Regions from separate parts of the Bacillus sp. PK5-006 genome, predicted to be linked through region 1. Evidence: a T-box and tRNA genes for the amino acid it is inferred to sense, from the RefSeq annotation. Region 1 holds a T-box; the other holds one or more tRNA genes.
What was found. The T-box of region 1 lies ahead of proS (proline--tRNA ligase). A T-box ahead of a tRNA ligase gene usually reads a tRNA of that ligase, here a tRNA-Pro.
Positions count from the first base shown of each region.

Region 2: it has a tRNA-Pro gene. The T-box ahead of proS (proline--tRNA ligase) is inferred to sense a tRNA for this amino acid. The anticodon was not compared.

Region 1 is NZ_CP096414.1:3,516,610-3,522,714, reverse strand. It holds gene M1D84_RS17860 (MBL fold metallo-hydrolase) at 1-474, shown strand, start outside; gene M1D84_RS17855 (sulfurtransferase TusA family protein) at 508-738, shown strand; gene M1D84_RS17850 (sulfite exporter TauE/SafE family protein) at 797-1,573, shown strand; gene M1D84_RS17845 (hypothetical protein) at 1,609-1,785, opposite strand; gene proS (proline--tRNA ligase) at 1,930-3,363, opposite strand; T-box leader at 3,406-3,601, opposite strand; purine riboswitch at 3,751-3,850, shown strand; gene M1D84_RS17835 (MFS transporter) at 3,928-5,100, shown strand; gene M1D84_RS17830 (GNAT family N-acetyltransferase) at 5,159-5,926, opposite strand.
Region 2 is NZ_CP096414.1:951,222-957,326, reverse strand. It holds gene M1D84_RS04935 (TraR/DksA C4-type zinc finger protein) at 1-260, shown strand, start outside; gene M1D84_RS04930 (TspO/MBR family protein) at 347-823, shown strand; tRNA gene M1D84_RS04925 (tRNA-Glu) at 900-971, opposite strand; tRNA gene M1D84_RS04920 (tRNA-Ser) at 979-1,069, opposite strand; tRNA gene M1D84_RS04915 (tRNA-Asn) at 1,073-1,147, opposite strand; tRNA gene M1D84_RS04910 (tRNA-Ile) at 1,154-1,230, opposite strand; tRNA gene M1D84_RS04905 (tRNA-Gly) at 1,248-1,321, opposite strand; tRNA gene M1D84_RS04900 (tRNA-His) at 1,333-1,408, opposite strand; tRNA gene M1D84_RS04895 (tRNA-Phe) at 1,434-1,506, opposite strand; tRNA gene M1D84_RS04890 (tRNA-Asp) at 1,525-1,601, opposite strand; tRNA gene M1D84_RS04885 (tRNA-Met) at 1,606-1,682, opposite strand; tRNA gene M1D84_RS04880 (tRNA-Ser) at 1,705-1,797, opposite strand; tRNA gene M1D84_RS04875 (tRNA-Ile) at 1,805-1,881, opposite strand; tRNA gene M1D84_RS04870 (tRNA-Met) at 1,886-1,959, opposite strand; tRNA gene M1D84_RS04865 (tRNA-Ala) at 1,985-2,057, opposite strand; tRNA gene M1D84_RS04860 (tRNA-Pro) at 2,066-2,142, opposite strand; tRNA gene M1D84_RS04855 (tRNA-Arg) at 2,150-2,226, opposite strand; tRNA gene M1D84_RS04850 (tRNA-Leu) at 2,237-2,322, opposite strand; tRNA gene M1D84_RS04845 (tRNA-Gly) at 2,335-2,406, opposite strand; tRNA gene M1D84_RS04840 (tRNA-Leu) at 2,437-2,519, opposite strand; tRNA gene M1D84_RS04835 (tRNA-Lys) at 2,528-2,603, opposite strand; tRNA gene M1D84_RS04830 (tRNA-Thr) at 2,641-2,716, opposite strand; tRNA gene M1D84_RS04825 (tRNA-Val) at 2,750-2,825, opposite strand; rRNA gene rrf (5S ribosomal RNA) at 3,344-3,459, opposite strand; rRNA gene M1D84_RS04815 (23S ribosomal RNA) at 3,521-6,105, opposite strand, start outside.

The sequences.
Region 1 (6,105 bases):
GCAGCTTCTATTGAAATTCATCCCATTTATTCCCCGGGACATACGATCGGCTCAACATCTTTTATCGTAGACAATCAATATCTTCTTTCAGGTGATATTTTGTTCATTGATTCGATTGGAAGACCTGATCTTGCTGGAATGGCGGAGGACTGGGTAGATGATTTGAGAGAGACGCTTTATGAACGGTATATGGCGTTTTCAAAGGAATACATCGTTCTGCCTGCGCACTTCATGACCATCGAAGAAATGAATGAAGACGGCAGTGTTTGGAAGGAGCTCGGCTCACTTTTAAAAGAAAATCATGGGCTCCATATTGAAGATCAACATGTGTTTAGACAGATGGTGACGAAGGGATTGCCTGCACAGCCGCATGCCTTTCAAGAGATTCGTCAAGCCAATATGGGGAAGCTGAACCCAGATGTGGAAGAGCAGCGTGAAATGGAAATGGGTCCAAACCGTTGTGCGATTCGATAATGTCCAATAAAATAAGAAAAGAGGAACGATCAAATGACATCAGATCAAATTTTAGACGTAACAGGGCTCGCTTGCCCAATGCCGATTATTCGAACGAAGAAAAAAATGAACGACTTGGCGGAAGGTCAAGTTTTAGAAATACATGCAACAGATAAAGGGGCTAAAGCTGACTTGGCCGCATGGGCGAAGTCAAGCGGACATGAATTGATCACGCAGACAGAAGAAGGTCACGTGTTGAAGTTCTGGATGAGAAAAGGGTCCTAAAGGATGTAGGGGTATCTGCTGAAGATCCCCTTTTCCTTTTGCAAAGGAGGAGACCAGCGTGGATTTTGCATTTTTGATTACACTTTTTATCATCGGATGTATTGGTTCCTTCTTATCAGGAATGGTGGGGATCGGCGGATCTGTGATCAACTATCCCATGCTGCTTTATATCCCGCCTCTTTTCGGTGTGATGGCACTATCAGCACATGAGGTATCAGGGATTGGTGCCATTCAAGTGCTTTTTTCGACACTGGGTGGTGTACTTGCTTATCGGAAAAGCGGATTTTTACATCGCTCGCTGATTTTATATATGGGAAGCAGTATATTGGCGGGCAGCTTATTAGGCAGTTATGTATCACATTTTATGCCGGAGAAAGGGATGAACCTCGTCTATGGATTACTCGCCATTGTAGCGGTTATTCTCATGCTGATTCCGAAAAAAGGGCAGCGTGCAGACGCAGAGGGAGAAGTCACTTTTCATAAAGGGCTGGCATCAGCTATTGCCTTTGTGATTGGCAGTGTTTCCGGGGTATTAGGTGCAGGCGGAGCATTTATTTTAGTGCCTGTGATGCTGTCTATTTTAAAAATTCCTGTACGGATGACGATTGCGTCGTCACTTGCAATTACGTTTCTTTCTGCGATAGGCGCATCGACTGGAAAGGTATTGACGGGTCAGGTCATGCTTCTTCCTGCTGTTGTGCTGATGGCGGCAAGTTTGATGGCAGCTCCGATTGGTGCGAAGGTCGGTCAGAAAATCAACGCCGTCTACTTGCAATGGGCACTTGCTGTGATGATTACGGCGACAGCGGTCAAAATTTGGCTGGATATTTTATAAAGAAAAGACCAACAAAGCAAACATGTTGGTCTTTTTTATTGGACGTCATCGTGCTCAATATACGTTTCTAGTGCTGGGTGGTACTCTTTTTGATAATGAAGGTTGGGACATGTTTTCACGACTTTGCCTTGCAGGGCATTGGACTTTGAGACTTCTAATGCTGATTTACATTTAGGACAGCGTTCGGCAAAGAATGAGGGCCAGCGTTTCATGTATCACCACTCCAGTTAAATTCTTAAAAACCGATTATATTAATATGAATTATAGGGGATCAAGCAGGTGAGGTCAATGGGTGTTTGGGTCTTTTTAACAAAAAAAGAAGCATCATGAGAGATGCTTCTTTATCGTTCATATTCTTAATAGGCTTTCGCCCAGAACACCATATCAGATGCAGGCTTGCCGCAGCAGACACATGTGTCAGAAATGGTTTCCTGTTCGAATGGAATACAGCGTGAGGTCGCACCTGTTCTTTCTTTAATGTCGTTTTCACAGGCCTCATCACCGCACCACATGGCTTTAATCAATCGGTTTTCTTCCGCAAGAATTTGCTCGATGTCTTCGATTGTGTGGGCGTGTGATGTCTTTTTATGTAATCGTTCTTTCGCTTTTTCGTACATCGTCCGCTGGATGTCTTCAAGCGTTGCTGTGATGGTTTGTTCAAGGGCATCTAACGTGACAGCTTGCTTTTCACCAGTGTCTCGTCTTGCAAGCATCACCTGTCCTTTTTCGATGTCCTTTGGTCCTACTTCTACACGTAGCGGAATACCTTGCATTTCACACTCGTTGAATTTCCAGCCTGGCTGTTTATCGCTTGCGTCGATGTCAGCACGTGCGATGCGGGCGAGGCGATCCTTCAATTCGTAGGCATGATCCAGCACCCCTTCTTTATGAGAAGCGATTGGCACGATACGCACTTGGGTTGGCGCAATATTTGGCGGGAGGACGAGCCCTCTGTCATCGCCATGAACCATGATCATCGCGCCAATGATTCTTGTTGTGAAACCCCAAGAGGTTTGCTGGACGTGCTCTAGTTTTCCTTCACGGTTTAAGAATTCGATGCCAAATGCTTTGGCAAATCCGTTCCCGAAGAAATGAGAAGTGGCAGTTTGCAGCGCTTTTCCATCATGCATCAAGCTTTCAACCGTATAGGTGAAGCGAGCGCCGGCGAATTTTTCCTTCTCTGTTTTTCTCCCTTTAATGACAGGAATGGCAAGGAGATCTTCGCAAAGAGAAGCGTAAATGTGAAGCATTCTTTGTGTTTCTTCAATCGCTTCTTGCTCAGTCTCATGGCACGTGTGCCCTTCCTGCCATAGGAATTCAAGGGTTCTGAGGAAGGGACGTGTTGTCTTTTCCCAGCGGACGACATTGGCCCATTGGTTATATAGCTTCGGTAAATCGCGGTAGGAATGAATAATGTTTTTGTAATGCTCAGCGAACAGCACTTCAGAGGTCGGTCTGACGCAGAGCCTTTCTTGTAATTCGGATTCACCGCCATGTGTCACCCACGCCACTTCAGGAGCAAAGCCTTCGATATGATCTTTTTCCTGCTGAAGCAGGCTCTCTGGGATAAAGAGCGGCATATAGACATTCTCATGACCCGTTTCTTTAATCTGGCGGTCAAGTTCGTCGCGAATATTCTCCCAAATTTTAAAGCCGTACGGCTGAATGATCATACTGCCTCTCACGCTTGAATAATCGACGAGCCGCGCCTTTGTGACAACATCTGTATACCACTGGGCAAAGTCGTCTTCCATGCTTGTAATTTTCTCAACAAATTGTTTCTTTGACATTGCAGGTTCCTCCTTTTTTAAAACAAAAAAGCTGTACTTTAAGTTAGGGACCATTCCTGGTGGTACCACCCTAATTTAAAGCACAGCTTTACACTCAATCATGATAACGGTATGAACCGCTGTATGAAACAGAACTAAATCGGCAGGTTCACTTGAAGATGTCAGTAGGAACTTCTCAGCACCGTTCCCTCTCTGTTAAAGATCGATTCAAGCTACTATTCCAGATCTACGTTGATCCTCGTTCGTTGATTTTTCATCAGTTTACCTGTAAACGGAGGAGAAAGCAAGCTGTTCTGATTCCTTTTACGGCGCCTTTTGTTTAGGTAACAGAATGGCAGTATTTTTCTATTTTTACAGCTTGCGAGTTATGTAAGGCTATGCTAATATATTTGAAGAAAAAAATAGACTTGTATAACCTCAATAATATGGTTTGAGGGTTTCTACCAGGATCCGATAAATCCTGATTACAAAAGCGCGCTTTCCTTTTTTGTAATCAGGGTTTTTTTGTTTGTCTGCACCCTGTATCAAAAGTGAAAGCGATGATATACAGAAGGGATGTTAGACATGAACTGGAGAGTATATTTATTAGCCGTTTCTACTTTTGCGGTTGGATTAGTTGAGCTTGTGGTCGGGGGCATTCTGCCAAGTCTTGCAGAGGATTTGAATGTGTCTCTTGCAACAGCCGGACAGCTCATTACGGTATTTGCGATTGTGTATGCCATTTCAGCACCCGTGCTGCTGACCGCGACAGCCAAAATCGAACGAAAGCGCCTTTATTTAATCGCGTTATTGGTGTTTACATTAGGGAATGTGTTCACTTATTTTAGTTCGACCTTTGCTTTTGTCATGATCTCTAGGGTATTGATCGCGATGAGTACAGCGCTAGTGGTGGTGTTGTCACTCACGATCACTGCTAAATTAGTGGAACCAGCGCATCGTGCGAAGGCATTAGGGCTGATTTTTATTGGGATTAGCTCCTCACTTGTTCTCGGTGTACCGATCGGTATTTTTATTACTGAGAGCTTTGGCTGGAGAGTGATGTTTTTAGGAATCAGTATTCTTTCTGCCATATCGATGGTGCTGATCTATTTTCTATTAGAAAAAATGCCTGTTGAAAAAGTGACGCCTCTTAGAGAGCAGATTCGTTCTTTAGGGCATCCGAAAATTTTTAGTGCACACTTGATTAGTTTGTTTATGCTTGCAGGTCATTATATGCTTTATTCTTATTTCACTCCGTTTTTAATGGAAGTTCTGCATATGACCCCGTTTTGGATTAGTATTTGTTATTTAATCTTCGGACTTGCGTCGATAGGCGGGAATGGATTTGGCGGCTGGCTGAGTGACAAACTGGGTTCAGGGAAAGCCATTTTGCTTGTGACAATCGCGTTTGCGGTTGTCATGTTTACCATTCCTTATACAGCGGGGGTGTTCGCGCTCTTTATGGTGATGGTTGTCCTTTGGGGTGCGCTCAGCTGGGCACTGACGCCTGCTTTGCAGAGTTATTTGATTCAAACAGATCCTGTTACGTCTGATATTCAGCAAAGTTTAAATACTTCGGCATTGCAAATCGGCATTTCGATTGGATCAGCGGTTGGCGGAGTCATGTTTACGATGACCGGTTCATCTGTTGATCTGGCTAAATTCGGTGCTGTGTTTGTACTGATTGCCTTTAGCTGTGCGGTGATTTCGTTGAAGAGACCACCGCTTTATATGGATCGTCAGCATCATGCTGAATAGCTGCCTAACATTAGGCAGCTTTTTTATGTTCATTTCAAATTCACACGAAAAGTACTTTCTATTCAAAGACGGCCATTTCGCTGATTGGTTGGAAGCCGGCACGTTGATAAATATTTTTGCCGTCCGCTGATGCTTGTAAGATGACACATTTTTGTTTATTCTCTGTCTGGGTTAGAAGGTAATGAAACATGTCACTGCCAAGTCCTTTGCCGCGGTGTTCTGCCCTTGTTATGACATCATAAATACCGTAGCTGTCGTTTGTCTCGAATAATAAGCCTGTTGTGACCGGCTTTTGGTGTTCATATCCCACGAACATGCGAGCTTTTGAGTGTAATGCATCAATCGAAAAACGCTGGAAATAGTCTTCTAAGGCGGCGGCCTCAGTCGATCCTTTGAATAGTTCAATAAAGATATGTTTGTAATCAAATAGTGTCTGCTCATCAAGTACTTCCTTGATTGTAAGTGCTGAGGATGTGACTGGATCAATGTCACCTGTATGCTCAAGCATCATGATGGTATTGCGTTCGACCTCTTGAAGCTGATATTCCTTTAATAAATCAGCCCAATCAGGATGGAGTAAACGGTGATCGACCCATGTGCTGAAGATGAGTTTCTGTGACCGCATGTGTTCAATGGCTGCTTTCACTTTATTCGGATCTTGGATTTGAGCTGATGTTGGTAAGAGCAAATTGAACGTGTCAGTCGATATATGAGTATTTGATAGAACGAAATCGTCCGATGCAAAGAAGGCTCCGTTCACAGCAGAGGAAAACAGATGTATCTTTTCTTCTAACTGGTGAATGGCCATTTGTTGTTCAGGATTCATTTAGATCACCTTTTCATTATGATAAATTGGATGACATCCCCATGATTATAGCATGTGACAGGATGAGGAGAATCTAGTAAAAAAGTGCATATGCAATTTTCAGGTCTGATGTCCTATTATTTTACTCACATCGACATTTCTTTTGACTCCTTTCTTCATTATTAGTACCATTTTATTAA
Region 2 (6,105 bases), 1.2 Mb from region 1:
ACGGAAACTCTGAGACCCCGTCTGATATGGAATTCCCTCCTCTGACATACGATGATGTATATACACAATCAGAAGATGAAGATTATGTAGAGGACTACGAAGGATTCGCAGCTGCTGATATTGAAGGAAAAGCAAGCAAGGTGTATCCGAACAAAGCACACGAGGCCTATGAAGAAGCACTAGACGAAGAAGGTGTCATGACGGTATTTGGTGACTTGAAACCGTACGAGGAAGAACCTTATACAGAAGAAAATCATTAGTCCCCTCATATTGGGGGCTTTATGTTTATATCATGTAATTATTGGGAAATCATTTTAAGAGTGAATTTGATTGGAGGAGATTCTTGATGGCTAGAAAAAGTATCATTTGGGCGATTGTCGTCTTCTTTATTACATACGCACTATTCTCTATTGCCGGATTCTTGTTCCCCGTCGACAGAGAATGGTATGACGCATTGAATAAACCAAAATGGACGCCTGGTGGCGGTGTGATCGGTGCTGTGTGGGCTGTCTTATTTGCACTCATCTCATTGTCCGCAGCGATCATTTATGGAAAATATGGATTCCAAAAAATCACTTTACCATTTTGGATTCTTTTCCTTTTAAATTATGTTTTAAATCAAGCCTTTAGCTTTTTTCAATTTACACAAAAGGATTTGTTTGTAGCTACAATCGACTGCCTTCTCGTCGCACTGACAGCACTTGCACTTGTCATCGTCTCACGTAAACTAAGCAAAGTCGTTCCAATTTTACTGATTCCATATGTCTTATGGGGCTTCTTTGCCACATACTTGTCTTATACGATCTATTCCATGAATATGTAAAAAAAGACCGCCATGATGCGGTCTTTCGTTTTGGAGAAAATAAAAAAGAGATCTTTGACAAGATCTCTTTTAAAAATGACCCGTACGGGATTCGAACCCGTGTTACCGCCGTGAAAGGGCGGTGTCTTAACCGCTTGACCAACGGGCCATATCAATGGCGGAGAAGGAGGGATTTGAACCCTCGCGCCGCTTACGCGACCTACACCCTTAGCAGGGGCGCCTCTTCAGCCACTTGAGTACTTCTCCATTTGGCTCCGCAGGTAGGATTCGAACCTACGACCGATCGGTTAACAGCCGATAGCTCTACCACTGAGCTACTGCGGAAGATCATGGTGGGCCTGAGTGGACTCGAACCACCGACCTCACGCTTATCAGGCGTGCGCTCTAACCAGCTGAGCTACAGGCCCATGAACAGATATACAAATGGAGCGGGTGATGGGAATCGAACCCACGACATCAGCTTGGAAGGCTGAGGTTTTACCACTAAACTACACCCGCAAAAATATGTATGGGGCGATTGATGGGAATCGAACCCACGAGTGCCAGAGCCACAATCTGGTGCGTTAACCACTTCGCCACAACCGCCATACTATGAATATTTTTATAAAAGTGGCTCGGGACGGAATCGAACCGCCGACACACGGATTTTCAGTCCGTTGCTCTACCAACTGAGCTACCGAGCCAAGTATTCTTTTGAAAAATGGCGGTCCGGACGGGACTCGAACCCGCGACCTCCTGCGTGACAGGCAGGCATTCTAACCAACTGAACTACCGGACCATTTTGGTTGCGGGGGCAGGATTTGAACCTGCGACCTTCGGGTTATGAGCCCGACGAGCTACCGAACTGCTCCACCCCGCGATGATATGGGTTTTAAAAAATATGGCGGAGGAAGAGGGATTCGAACCCCCGCGGGCTTTGACACCCCTGTCGGTTTTCAAGACCGATCCCTTCAGCCGGACTTGGGTATTCCTCCGTATAGATGGTGGACCTTGTAGGACTCGAACCTACGACCGGACGGTTATGAGCCGTCTGCTCTAACCAACTGAGCTAAAGGTCCTTTATAGCGGCGGAGGGGATCGAACCCCCGACCTCACGGGTATGAACCGTACGCTCTAGCCAGCTGAGCTACACCGCCATGATCAAATTAATCTTTTAAAAAGTGGAGCCTAGCGGGATCGAACCGCTGACCTCCTGCGTGCAAGGCAGGCGCTCTCCCAGCTGAGCTAAGGCCCCATAAAAGATGGTCGGGAAGACAGGATTCGAACCTGCGACCCCTTGGTCCCAAACCAAGTGCTCTACCAAGCTGAGCTACTTCCCGATCTTAATGGCGCGCCCGAGAGGAGTCGAACCCCTAACCTTTTGATCCGTAGTCAAACGCTCTATCCAATTGAGCTACGGGCGCTTATTTATAATGCCGAGGGCCGGACTTGAACCGGCACGGTAGTCACCTACCGCAGGATTTTAAGTCCTGTGTGTCTGCCAATTCCACCACCCCGGCGTGGATGGTATAAGCGGAAGACGGGATTCGAACCCGCGACCCCCACCTTGGCAAGGTGGTGTTCTACCACTGAACTACTTCCGCATTACAGGATTTCTTTATTTTATTTGGCAATGCGGGTGAAGGGACTTGAACCCCCACGTCATAAAGACACTAGATCCTAAGTCTAGCGCGTCTGCCAATTCCGCCACACCCGCATGAAACATGGTGAGCCATGAAGGACTCGAACCTTCGACCCTCTGATTAAAAGTCAGATGCTCTACCAACTGAGCTAATGGCTCGCTTTAAAAGCGACTTGTCTATCTTACCATATGAAAGTGGTGCCGGCAAGAGGACTTGAACCCCCAACCTACTGATTACAAGTCAGTTGCTCTACCAGTTGAGCTACACCGGCTTTATCTATCCTAACATTATGTAAGAATAAATATGGTGGAGGATGACGGGCTCGAACCGCCGACCCTCTGCTTGTAAGGCAGATGCTCTCCCAGCTGAGCTAATCCTCCACTATGTAGGAATCTCTCGATCCGACAAAGATTATTATATACAGGTTTTAATCATTTGTAAAGGCTATATTAAAAAAATTTTATTTCAATTTTCATTGCGTATTTCTTTTAACAAATGATCGTCATTTCACCTATTCAAACAGCTGCTGTTCCGTTCAGCAGCTGAACTTCTCTCTTCTATATTCTCTTTTAAAACGTTCGATTCCTTCAGAAATATTAGCAGTCCCTCATTTTTATACTTTAATGATATATGTAATCTCTTTAGCCGTAAGCATTTATAAAAATCATATAGGCTTACACATCTTTAATTTCCCTATATAAGCTGATACTCTGTCTCTCTATTGTTTTTATAGCTAATGTTTTATGCGATAGGCTCATTTTCCTCTTTATATCCAAGTATTTCACACGCTGCTTGTGGACATAAAATGAAGCCACGATCTTTTATCAAACAAGTGAATGTATGTACCCTCAACTTGCACAAAAAAGACCAGTTCCGACTGGAACTGATCCTTATAGAAGCTTGGCGGCGTCCTACTCTCACAGGGGGAAACCCCCAACTACCATCGGCGCTGAAGAGCTTAACTTCCGTGTTCGGTATGGGAACGGGTGTGACCTCTTCGCTATCGCCACCAAACCTGATGGAGAGAATGTTCTCTCAAAACTAGATAACAATGTTCATGCTTCACATTAGAATATAGGTTAAGTCCTCGATCTATTAGTATCTGTCAGCTCCACGTGTCACCACGCTTCCACCTCAGACCTATCAACCTGATCATCTTTCAGGGATCTTACTTCCTTGCGGAATGGGAAATCTCATCTTGAGGGGGGCTTCATGCTTAGATGCTTTCAGCACTTATCCCGTCCGCACATAGCTACCCAGCGATGCCCTTGGCAGAACAACTGGTACACCAGCGGTGCGTCCATCCCGGTCCTCTCGTACTAAGGACAGCTCCTCTCAAATTTCCTGCGCCCGCGACGGATAGGGACCGAACTGTCTCACGACGTTCTGAACCCAGCTCGCGTACCGCTTTAATGGGCGAACAGCCCAACCCTTGGGACCGACTACAGCCCCAGGATGCGATGAGCCGACATCGAGGTGCCAAACCTCCCCGTCGATGTGGACTCTTGGGGGAGATAAGCCTGTTATCCCCGGGGTAGCTTTTATCCGTTGAGCGATGGCCCTTCCATGCGGAACCACCGGATCACTAAGCCCGACTTTCGTCCCTGCTCGACTTGTAGGTCTCGCAGTCAAGCTCCCTTGTGCCTTTACACTCTGCGAATGATTTCCAACCATTCTGAGGGAACCTTTGGGCGCCTCCGTTACATTTTAGGAGGCGACCGCCCCAGTCAAACTGCCCACCTGACACTGTCTCCCTGCCCGATAAGGGCAGCGGGTTAGAAGGTCAATACAGCCAGGGTAGTATCCCACCGATGCCTCCACCGAAGCTAGCGCTCCGGTTTCCAAGGCTCCTACCTATCCTGTACAAGCTGTACCAACATTCAATATCAGGCTGCAGTAAAGCTCCACGGGGTCTTTCCGTCCTGTCGCGGGTAACCTGCATCTTCACAGGTACTATAATTTCACCGAGTCTCTCGTTGAGACAGTGCCCAGATCGTTGCGCCTTTCGTGCGGGTCGGAACTTACCCGACAAGGAATTTCGCTACCTTAGGACCGTTATAGTTACGGCCGCCGTTTACTGGGGCTTCAATTCGCACCTTCGCTTACGCTAAGCGCTCCTCTTAACCTTCCAGCACCGGGCAGGCGTCAGCCCCTATACTTCGCCTTACGGCTTCGCAGAGACCTGTGTTTTTGCTAAACAGTCGCCTGGGCCTATTCACTGCGGCTTCTCGGGGCTTTAACACCCTAAGAAGCACCCCTTCTCCCGAAGTTACGGGGTCATTTTGCCGAGTTCCTTAACGAGAGTTCTCTCGATCACCTTAGGATTCTCTCCTCGCCTACCTGTGTCGGTTTGCGGTACGGGCACCTCTCACCTCGCTAGAGGCTTTTCTTGGCAGTGTGGAATCAGGAACTCCGCTACTAAATTTCGCTCGCCATCACAGCTCAGCCTTTACGGGAAACGGATTTGCCTATTTCCCAGCCTAACTGCTTGGACGCGGATATCCAATACCGCGCTTACCCTATCCTCCTGCGTCCCCCCATTGCTCAAATGGTGAGGAGGTGGTACAGGAATATCAACCTGTTGTCCATCGCTTACGCCTTTCGGCCTCGGCTTAGGTCCCGACTAACCCTGAGCGGACGAGCCTTCCTCAGGAAACCTTAGGCATTCGGTGGACGGGATTCTCACCCGTCTTTCGCTACTCATACCGGCATTCTCACTTCTAAGCGCTCCACCAGTCCTTCCGGTCTGGCTTCACAGCCCTTAGAACGCTCTCCTACCACTGTTCGTAAGAACAGTCCGCAGCTTCGGTGATACGTTTAGCCCCGGTACATTTTCGGCGCAGAGTCACTCGACCAGTGAGCTATTACGCACTCTTTAAATGGTGGCTGCTTCTAAGCCAACATCCTGGTTGTCTAAGCAACTCCACATCCTTTTCCACTTAACGTATACTTTGGGACCTTAGCTGGCGGTCTGGGCTGTTTCCCTTTCGACTACGGATCTTATCACTCGCAGTCTGACTCCCAAGGATAAGTCATCGGCATTCGGAGTTTGACTGAATTCGGTAACCCGGTAGGGGCCCCTAGTCCAATCAGTGCTCTACCTCCGAGACTCTTACCTTGAGGCTAGCCCTAAAGCTATTTCGGAGAGAACCAGCTATCTCCAGGTTCGATTGGCATTTCACCCCTACCCACACCTCATCCCCGCACTTTTCAACGTGCGTGGGTTCGGGCCTCCATTCAGTGTTACCTGAACTTCACCCTGGACATGGGTAGATCACCTGGTTTCGGGTCTACGACCACGTACTCATGCGCCCTATTCAGACTCGCTTTCGCTGCGGCTCCGCATCTTCTGCTTAACCTTGCACGGGATCGTAACTCGCCGGTTCATTCTACAAAAGGCACGCCATCACCCGTTAACGGGCTCTGACTACTTGTAGGCACACGGTTTCAGGATCTATTTCACTCCCCTTCCGGGGTGCTTTTCACCTTTCCCTCACGGTACTGGTTCACTATCGGTCACTAGGGAGTATTTAGCCTTGGGAGATGGTCCTCCCGGATTCCGACGGAATTTCACGTGTTCCGCCGTACTCAGGATCCACTCTGGAGAGAACGACATTTCAGTTACAGGGCTGTTACCTTCTTTGGCGGGCCTTTCCAGAC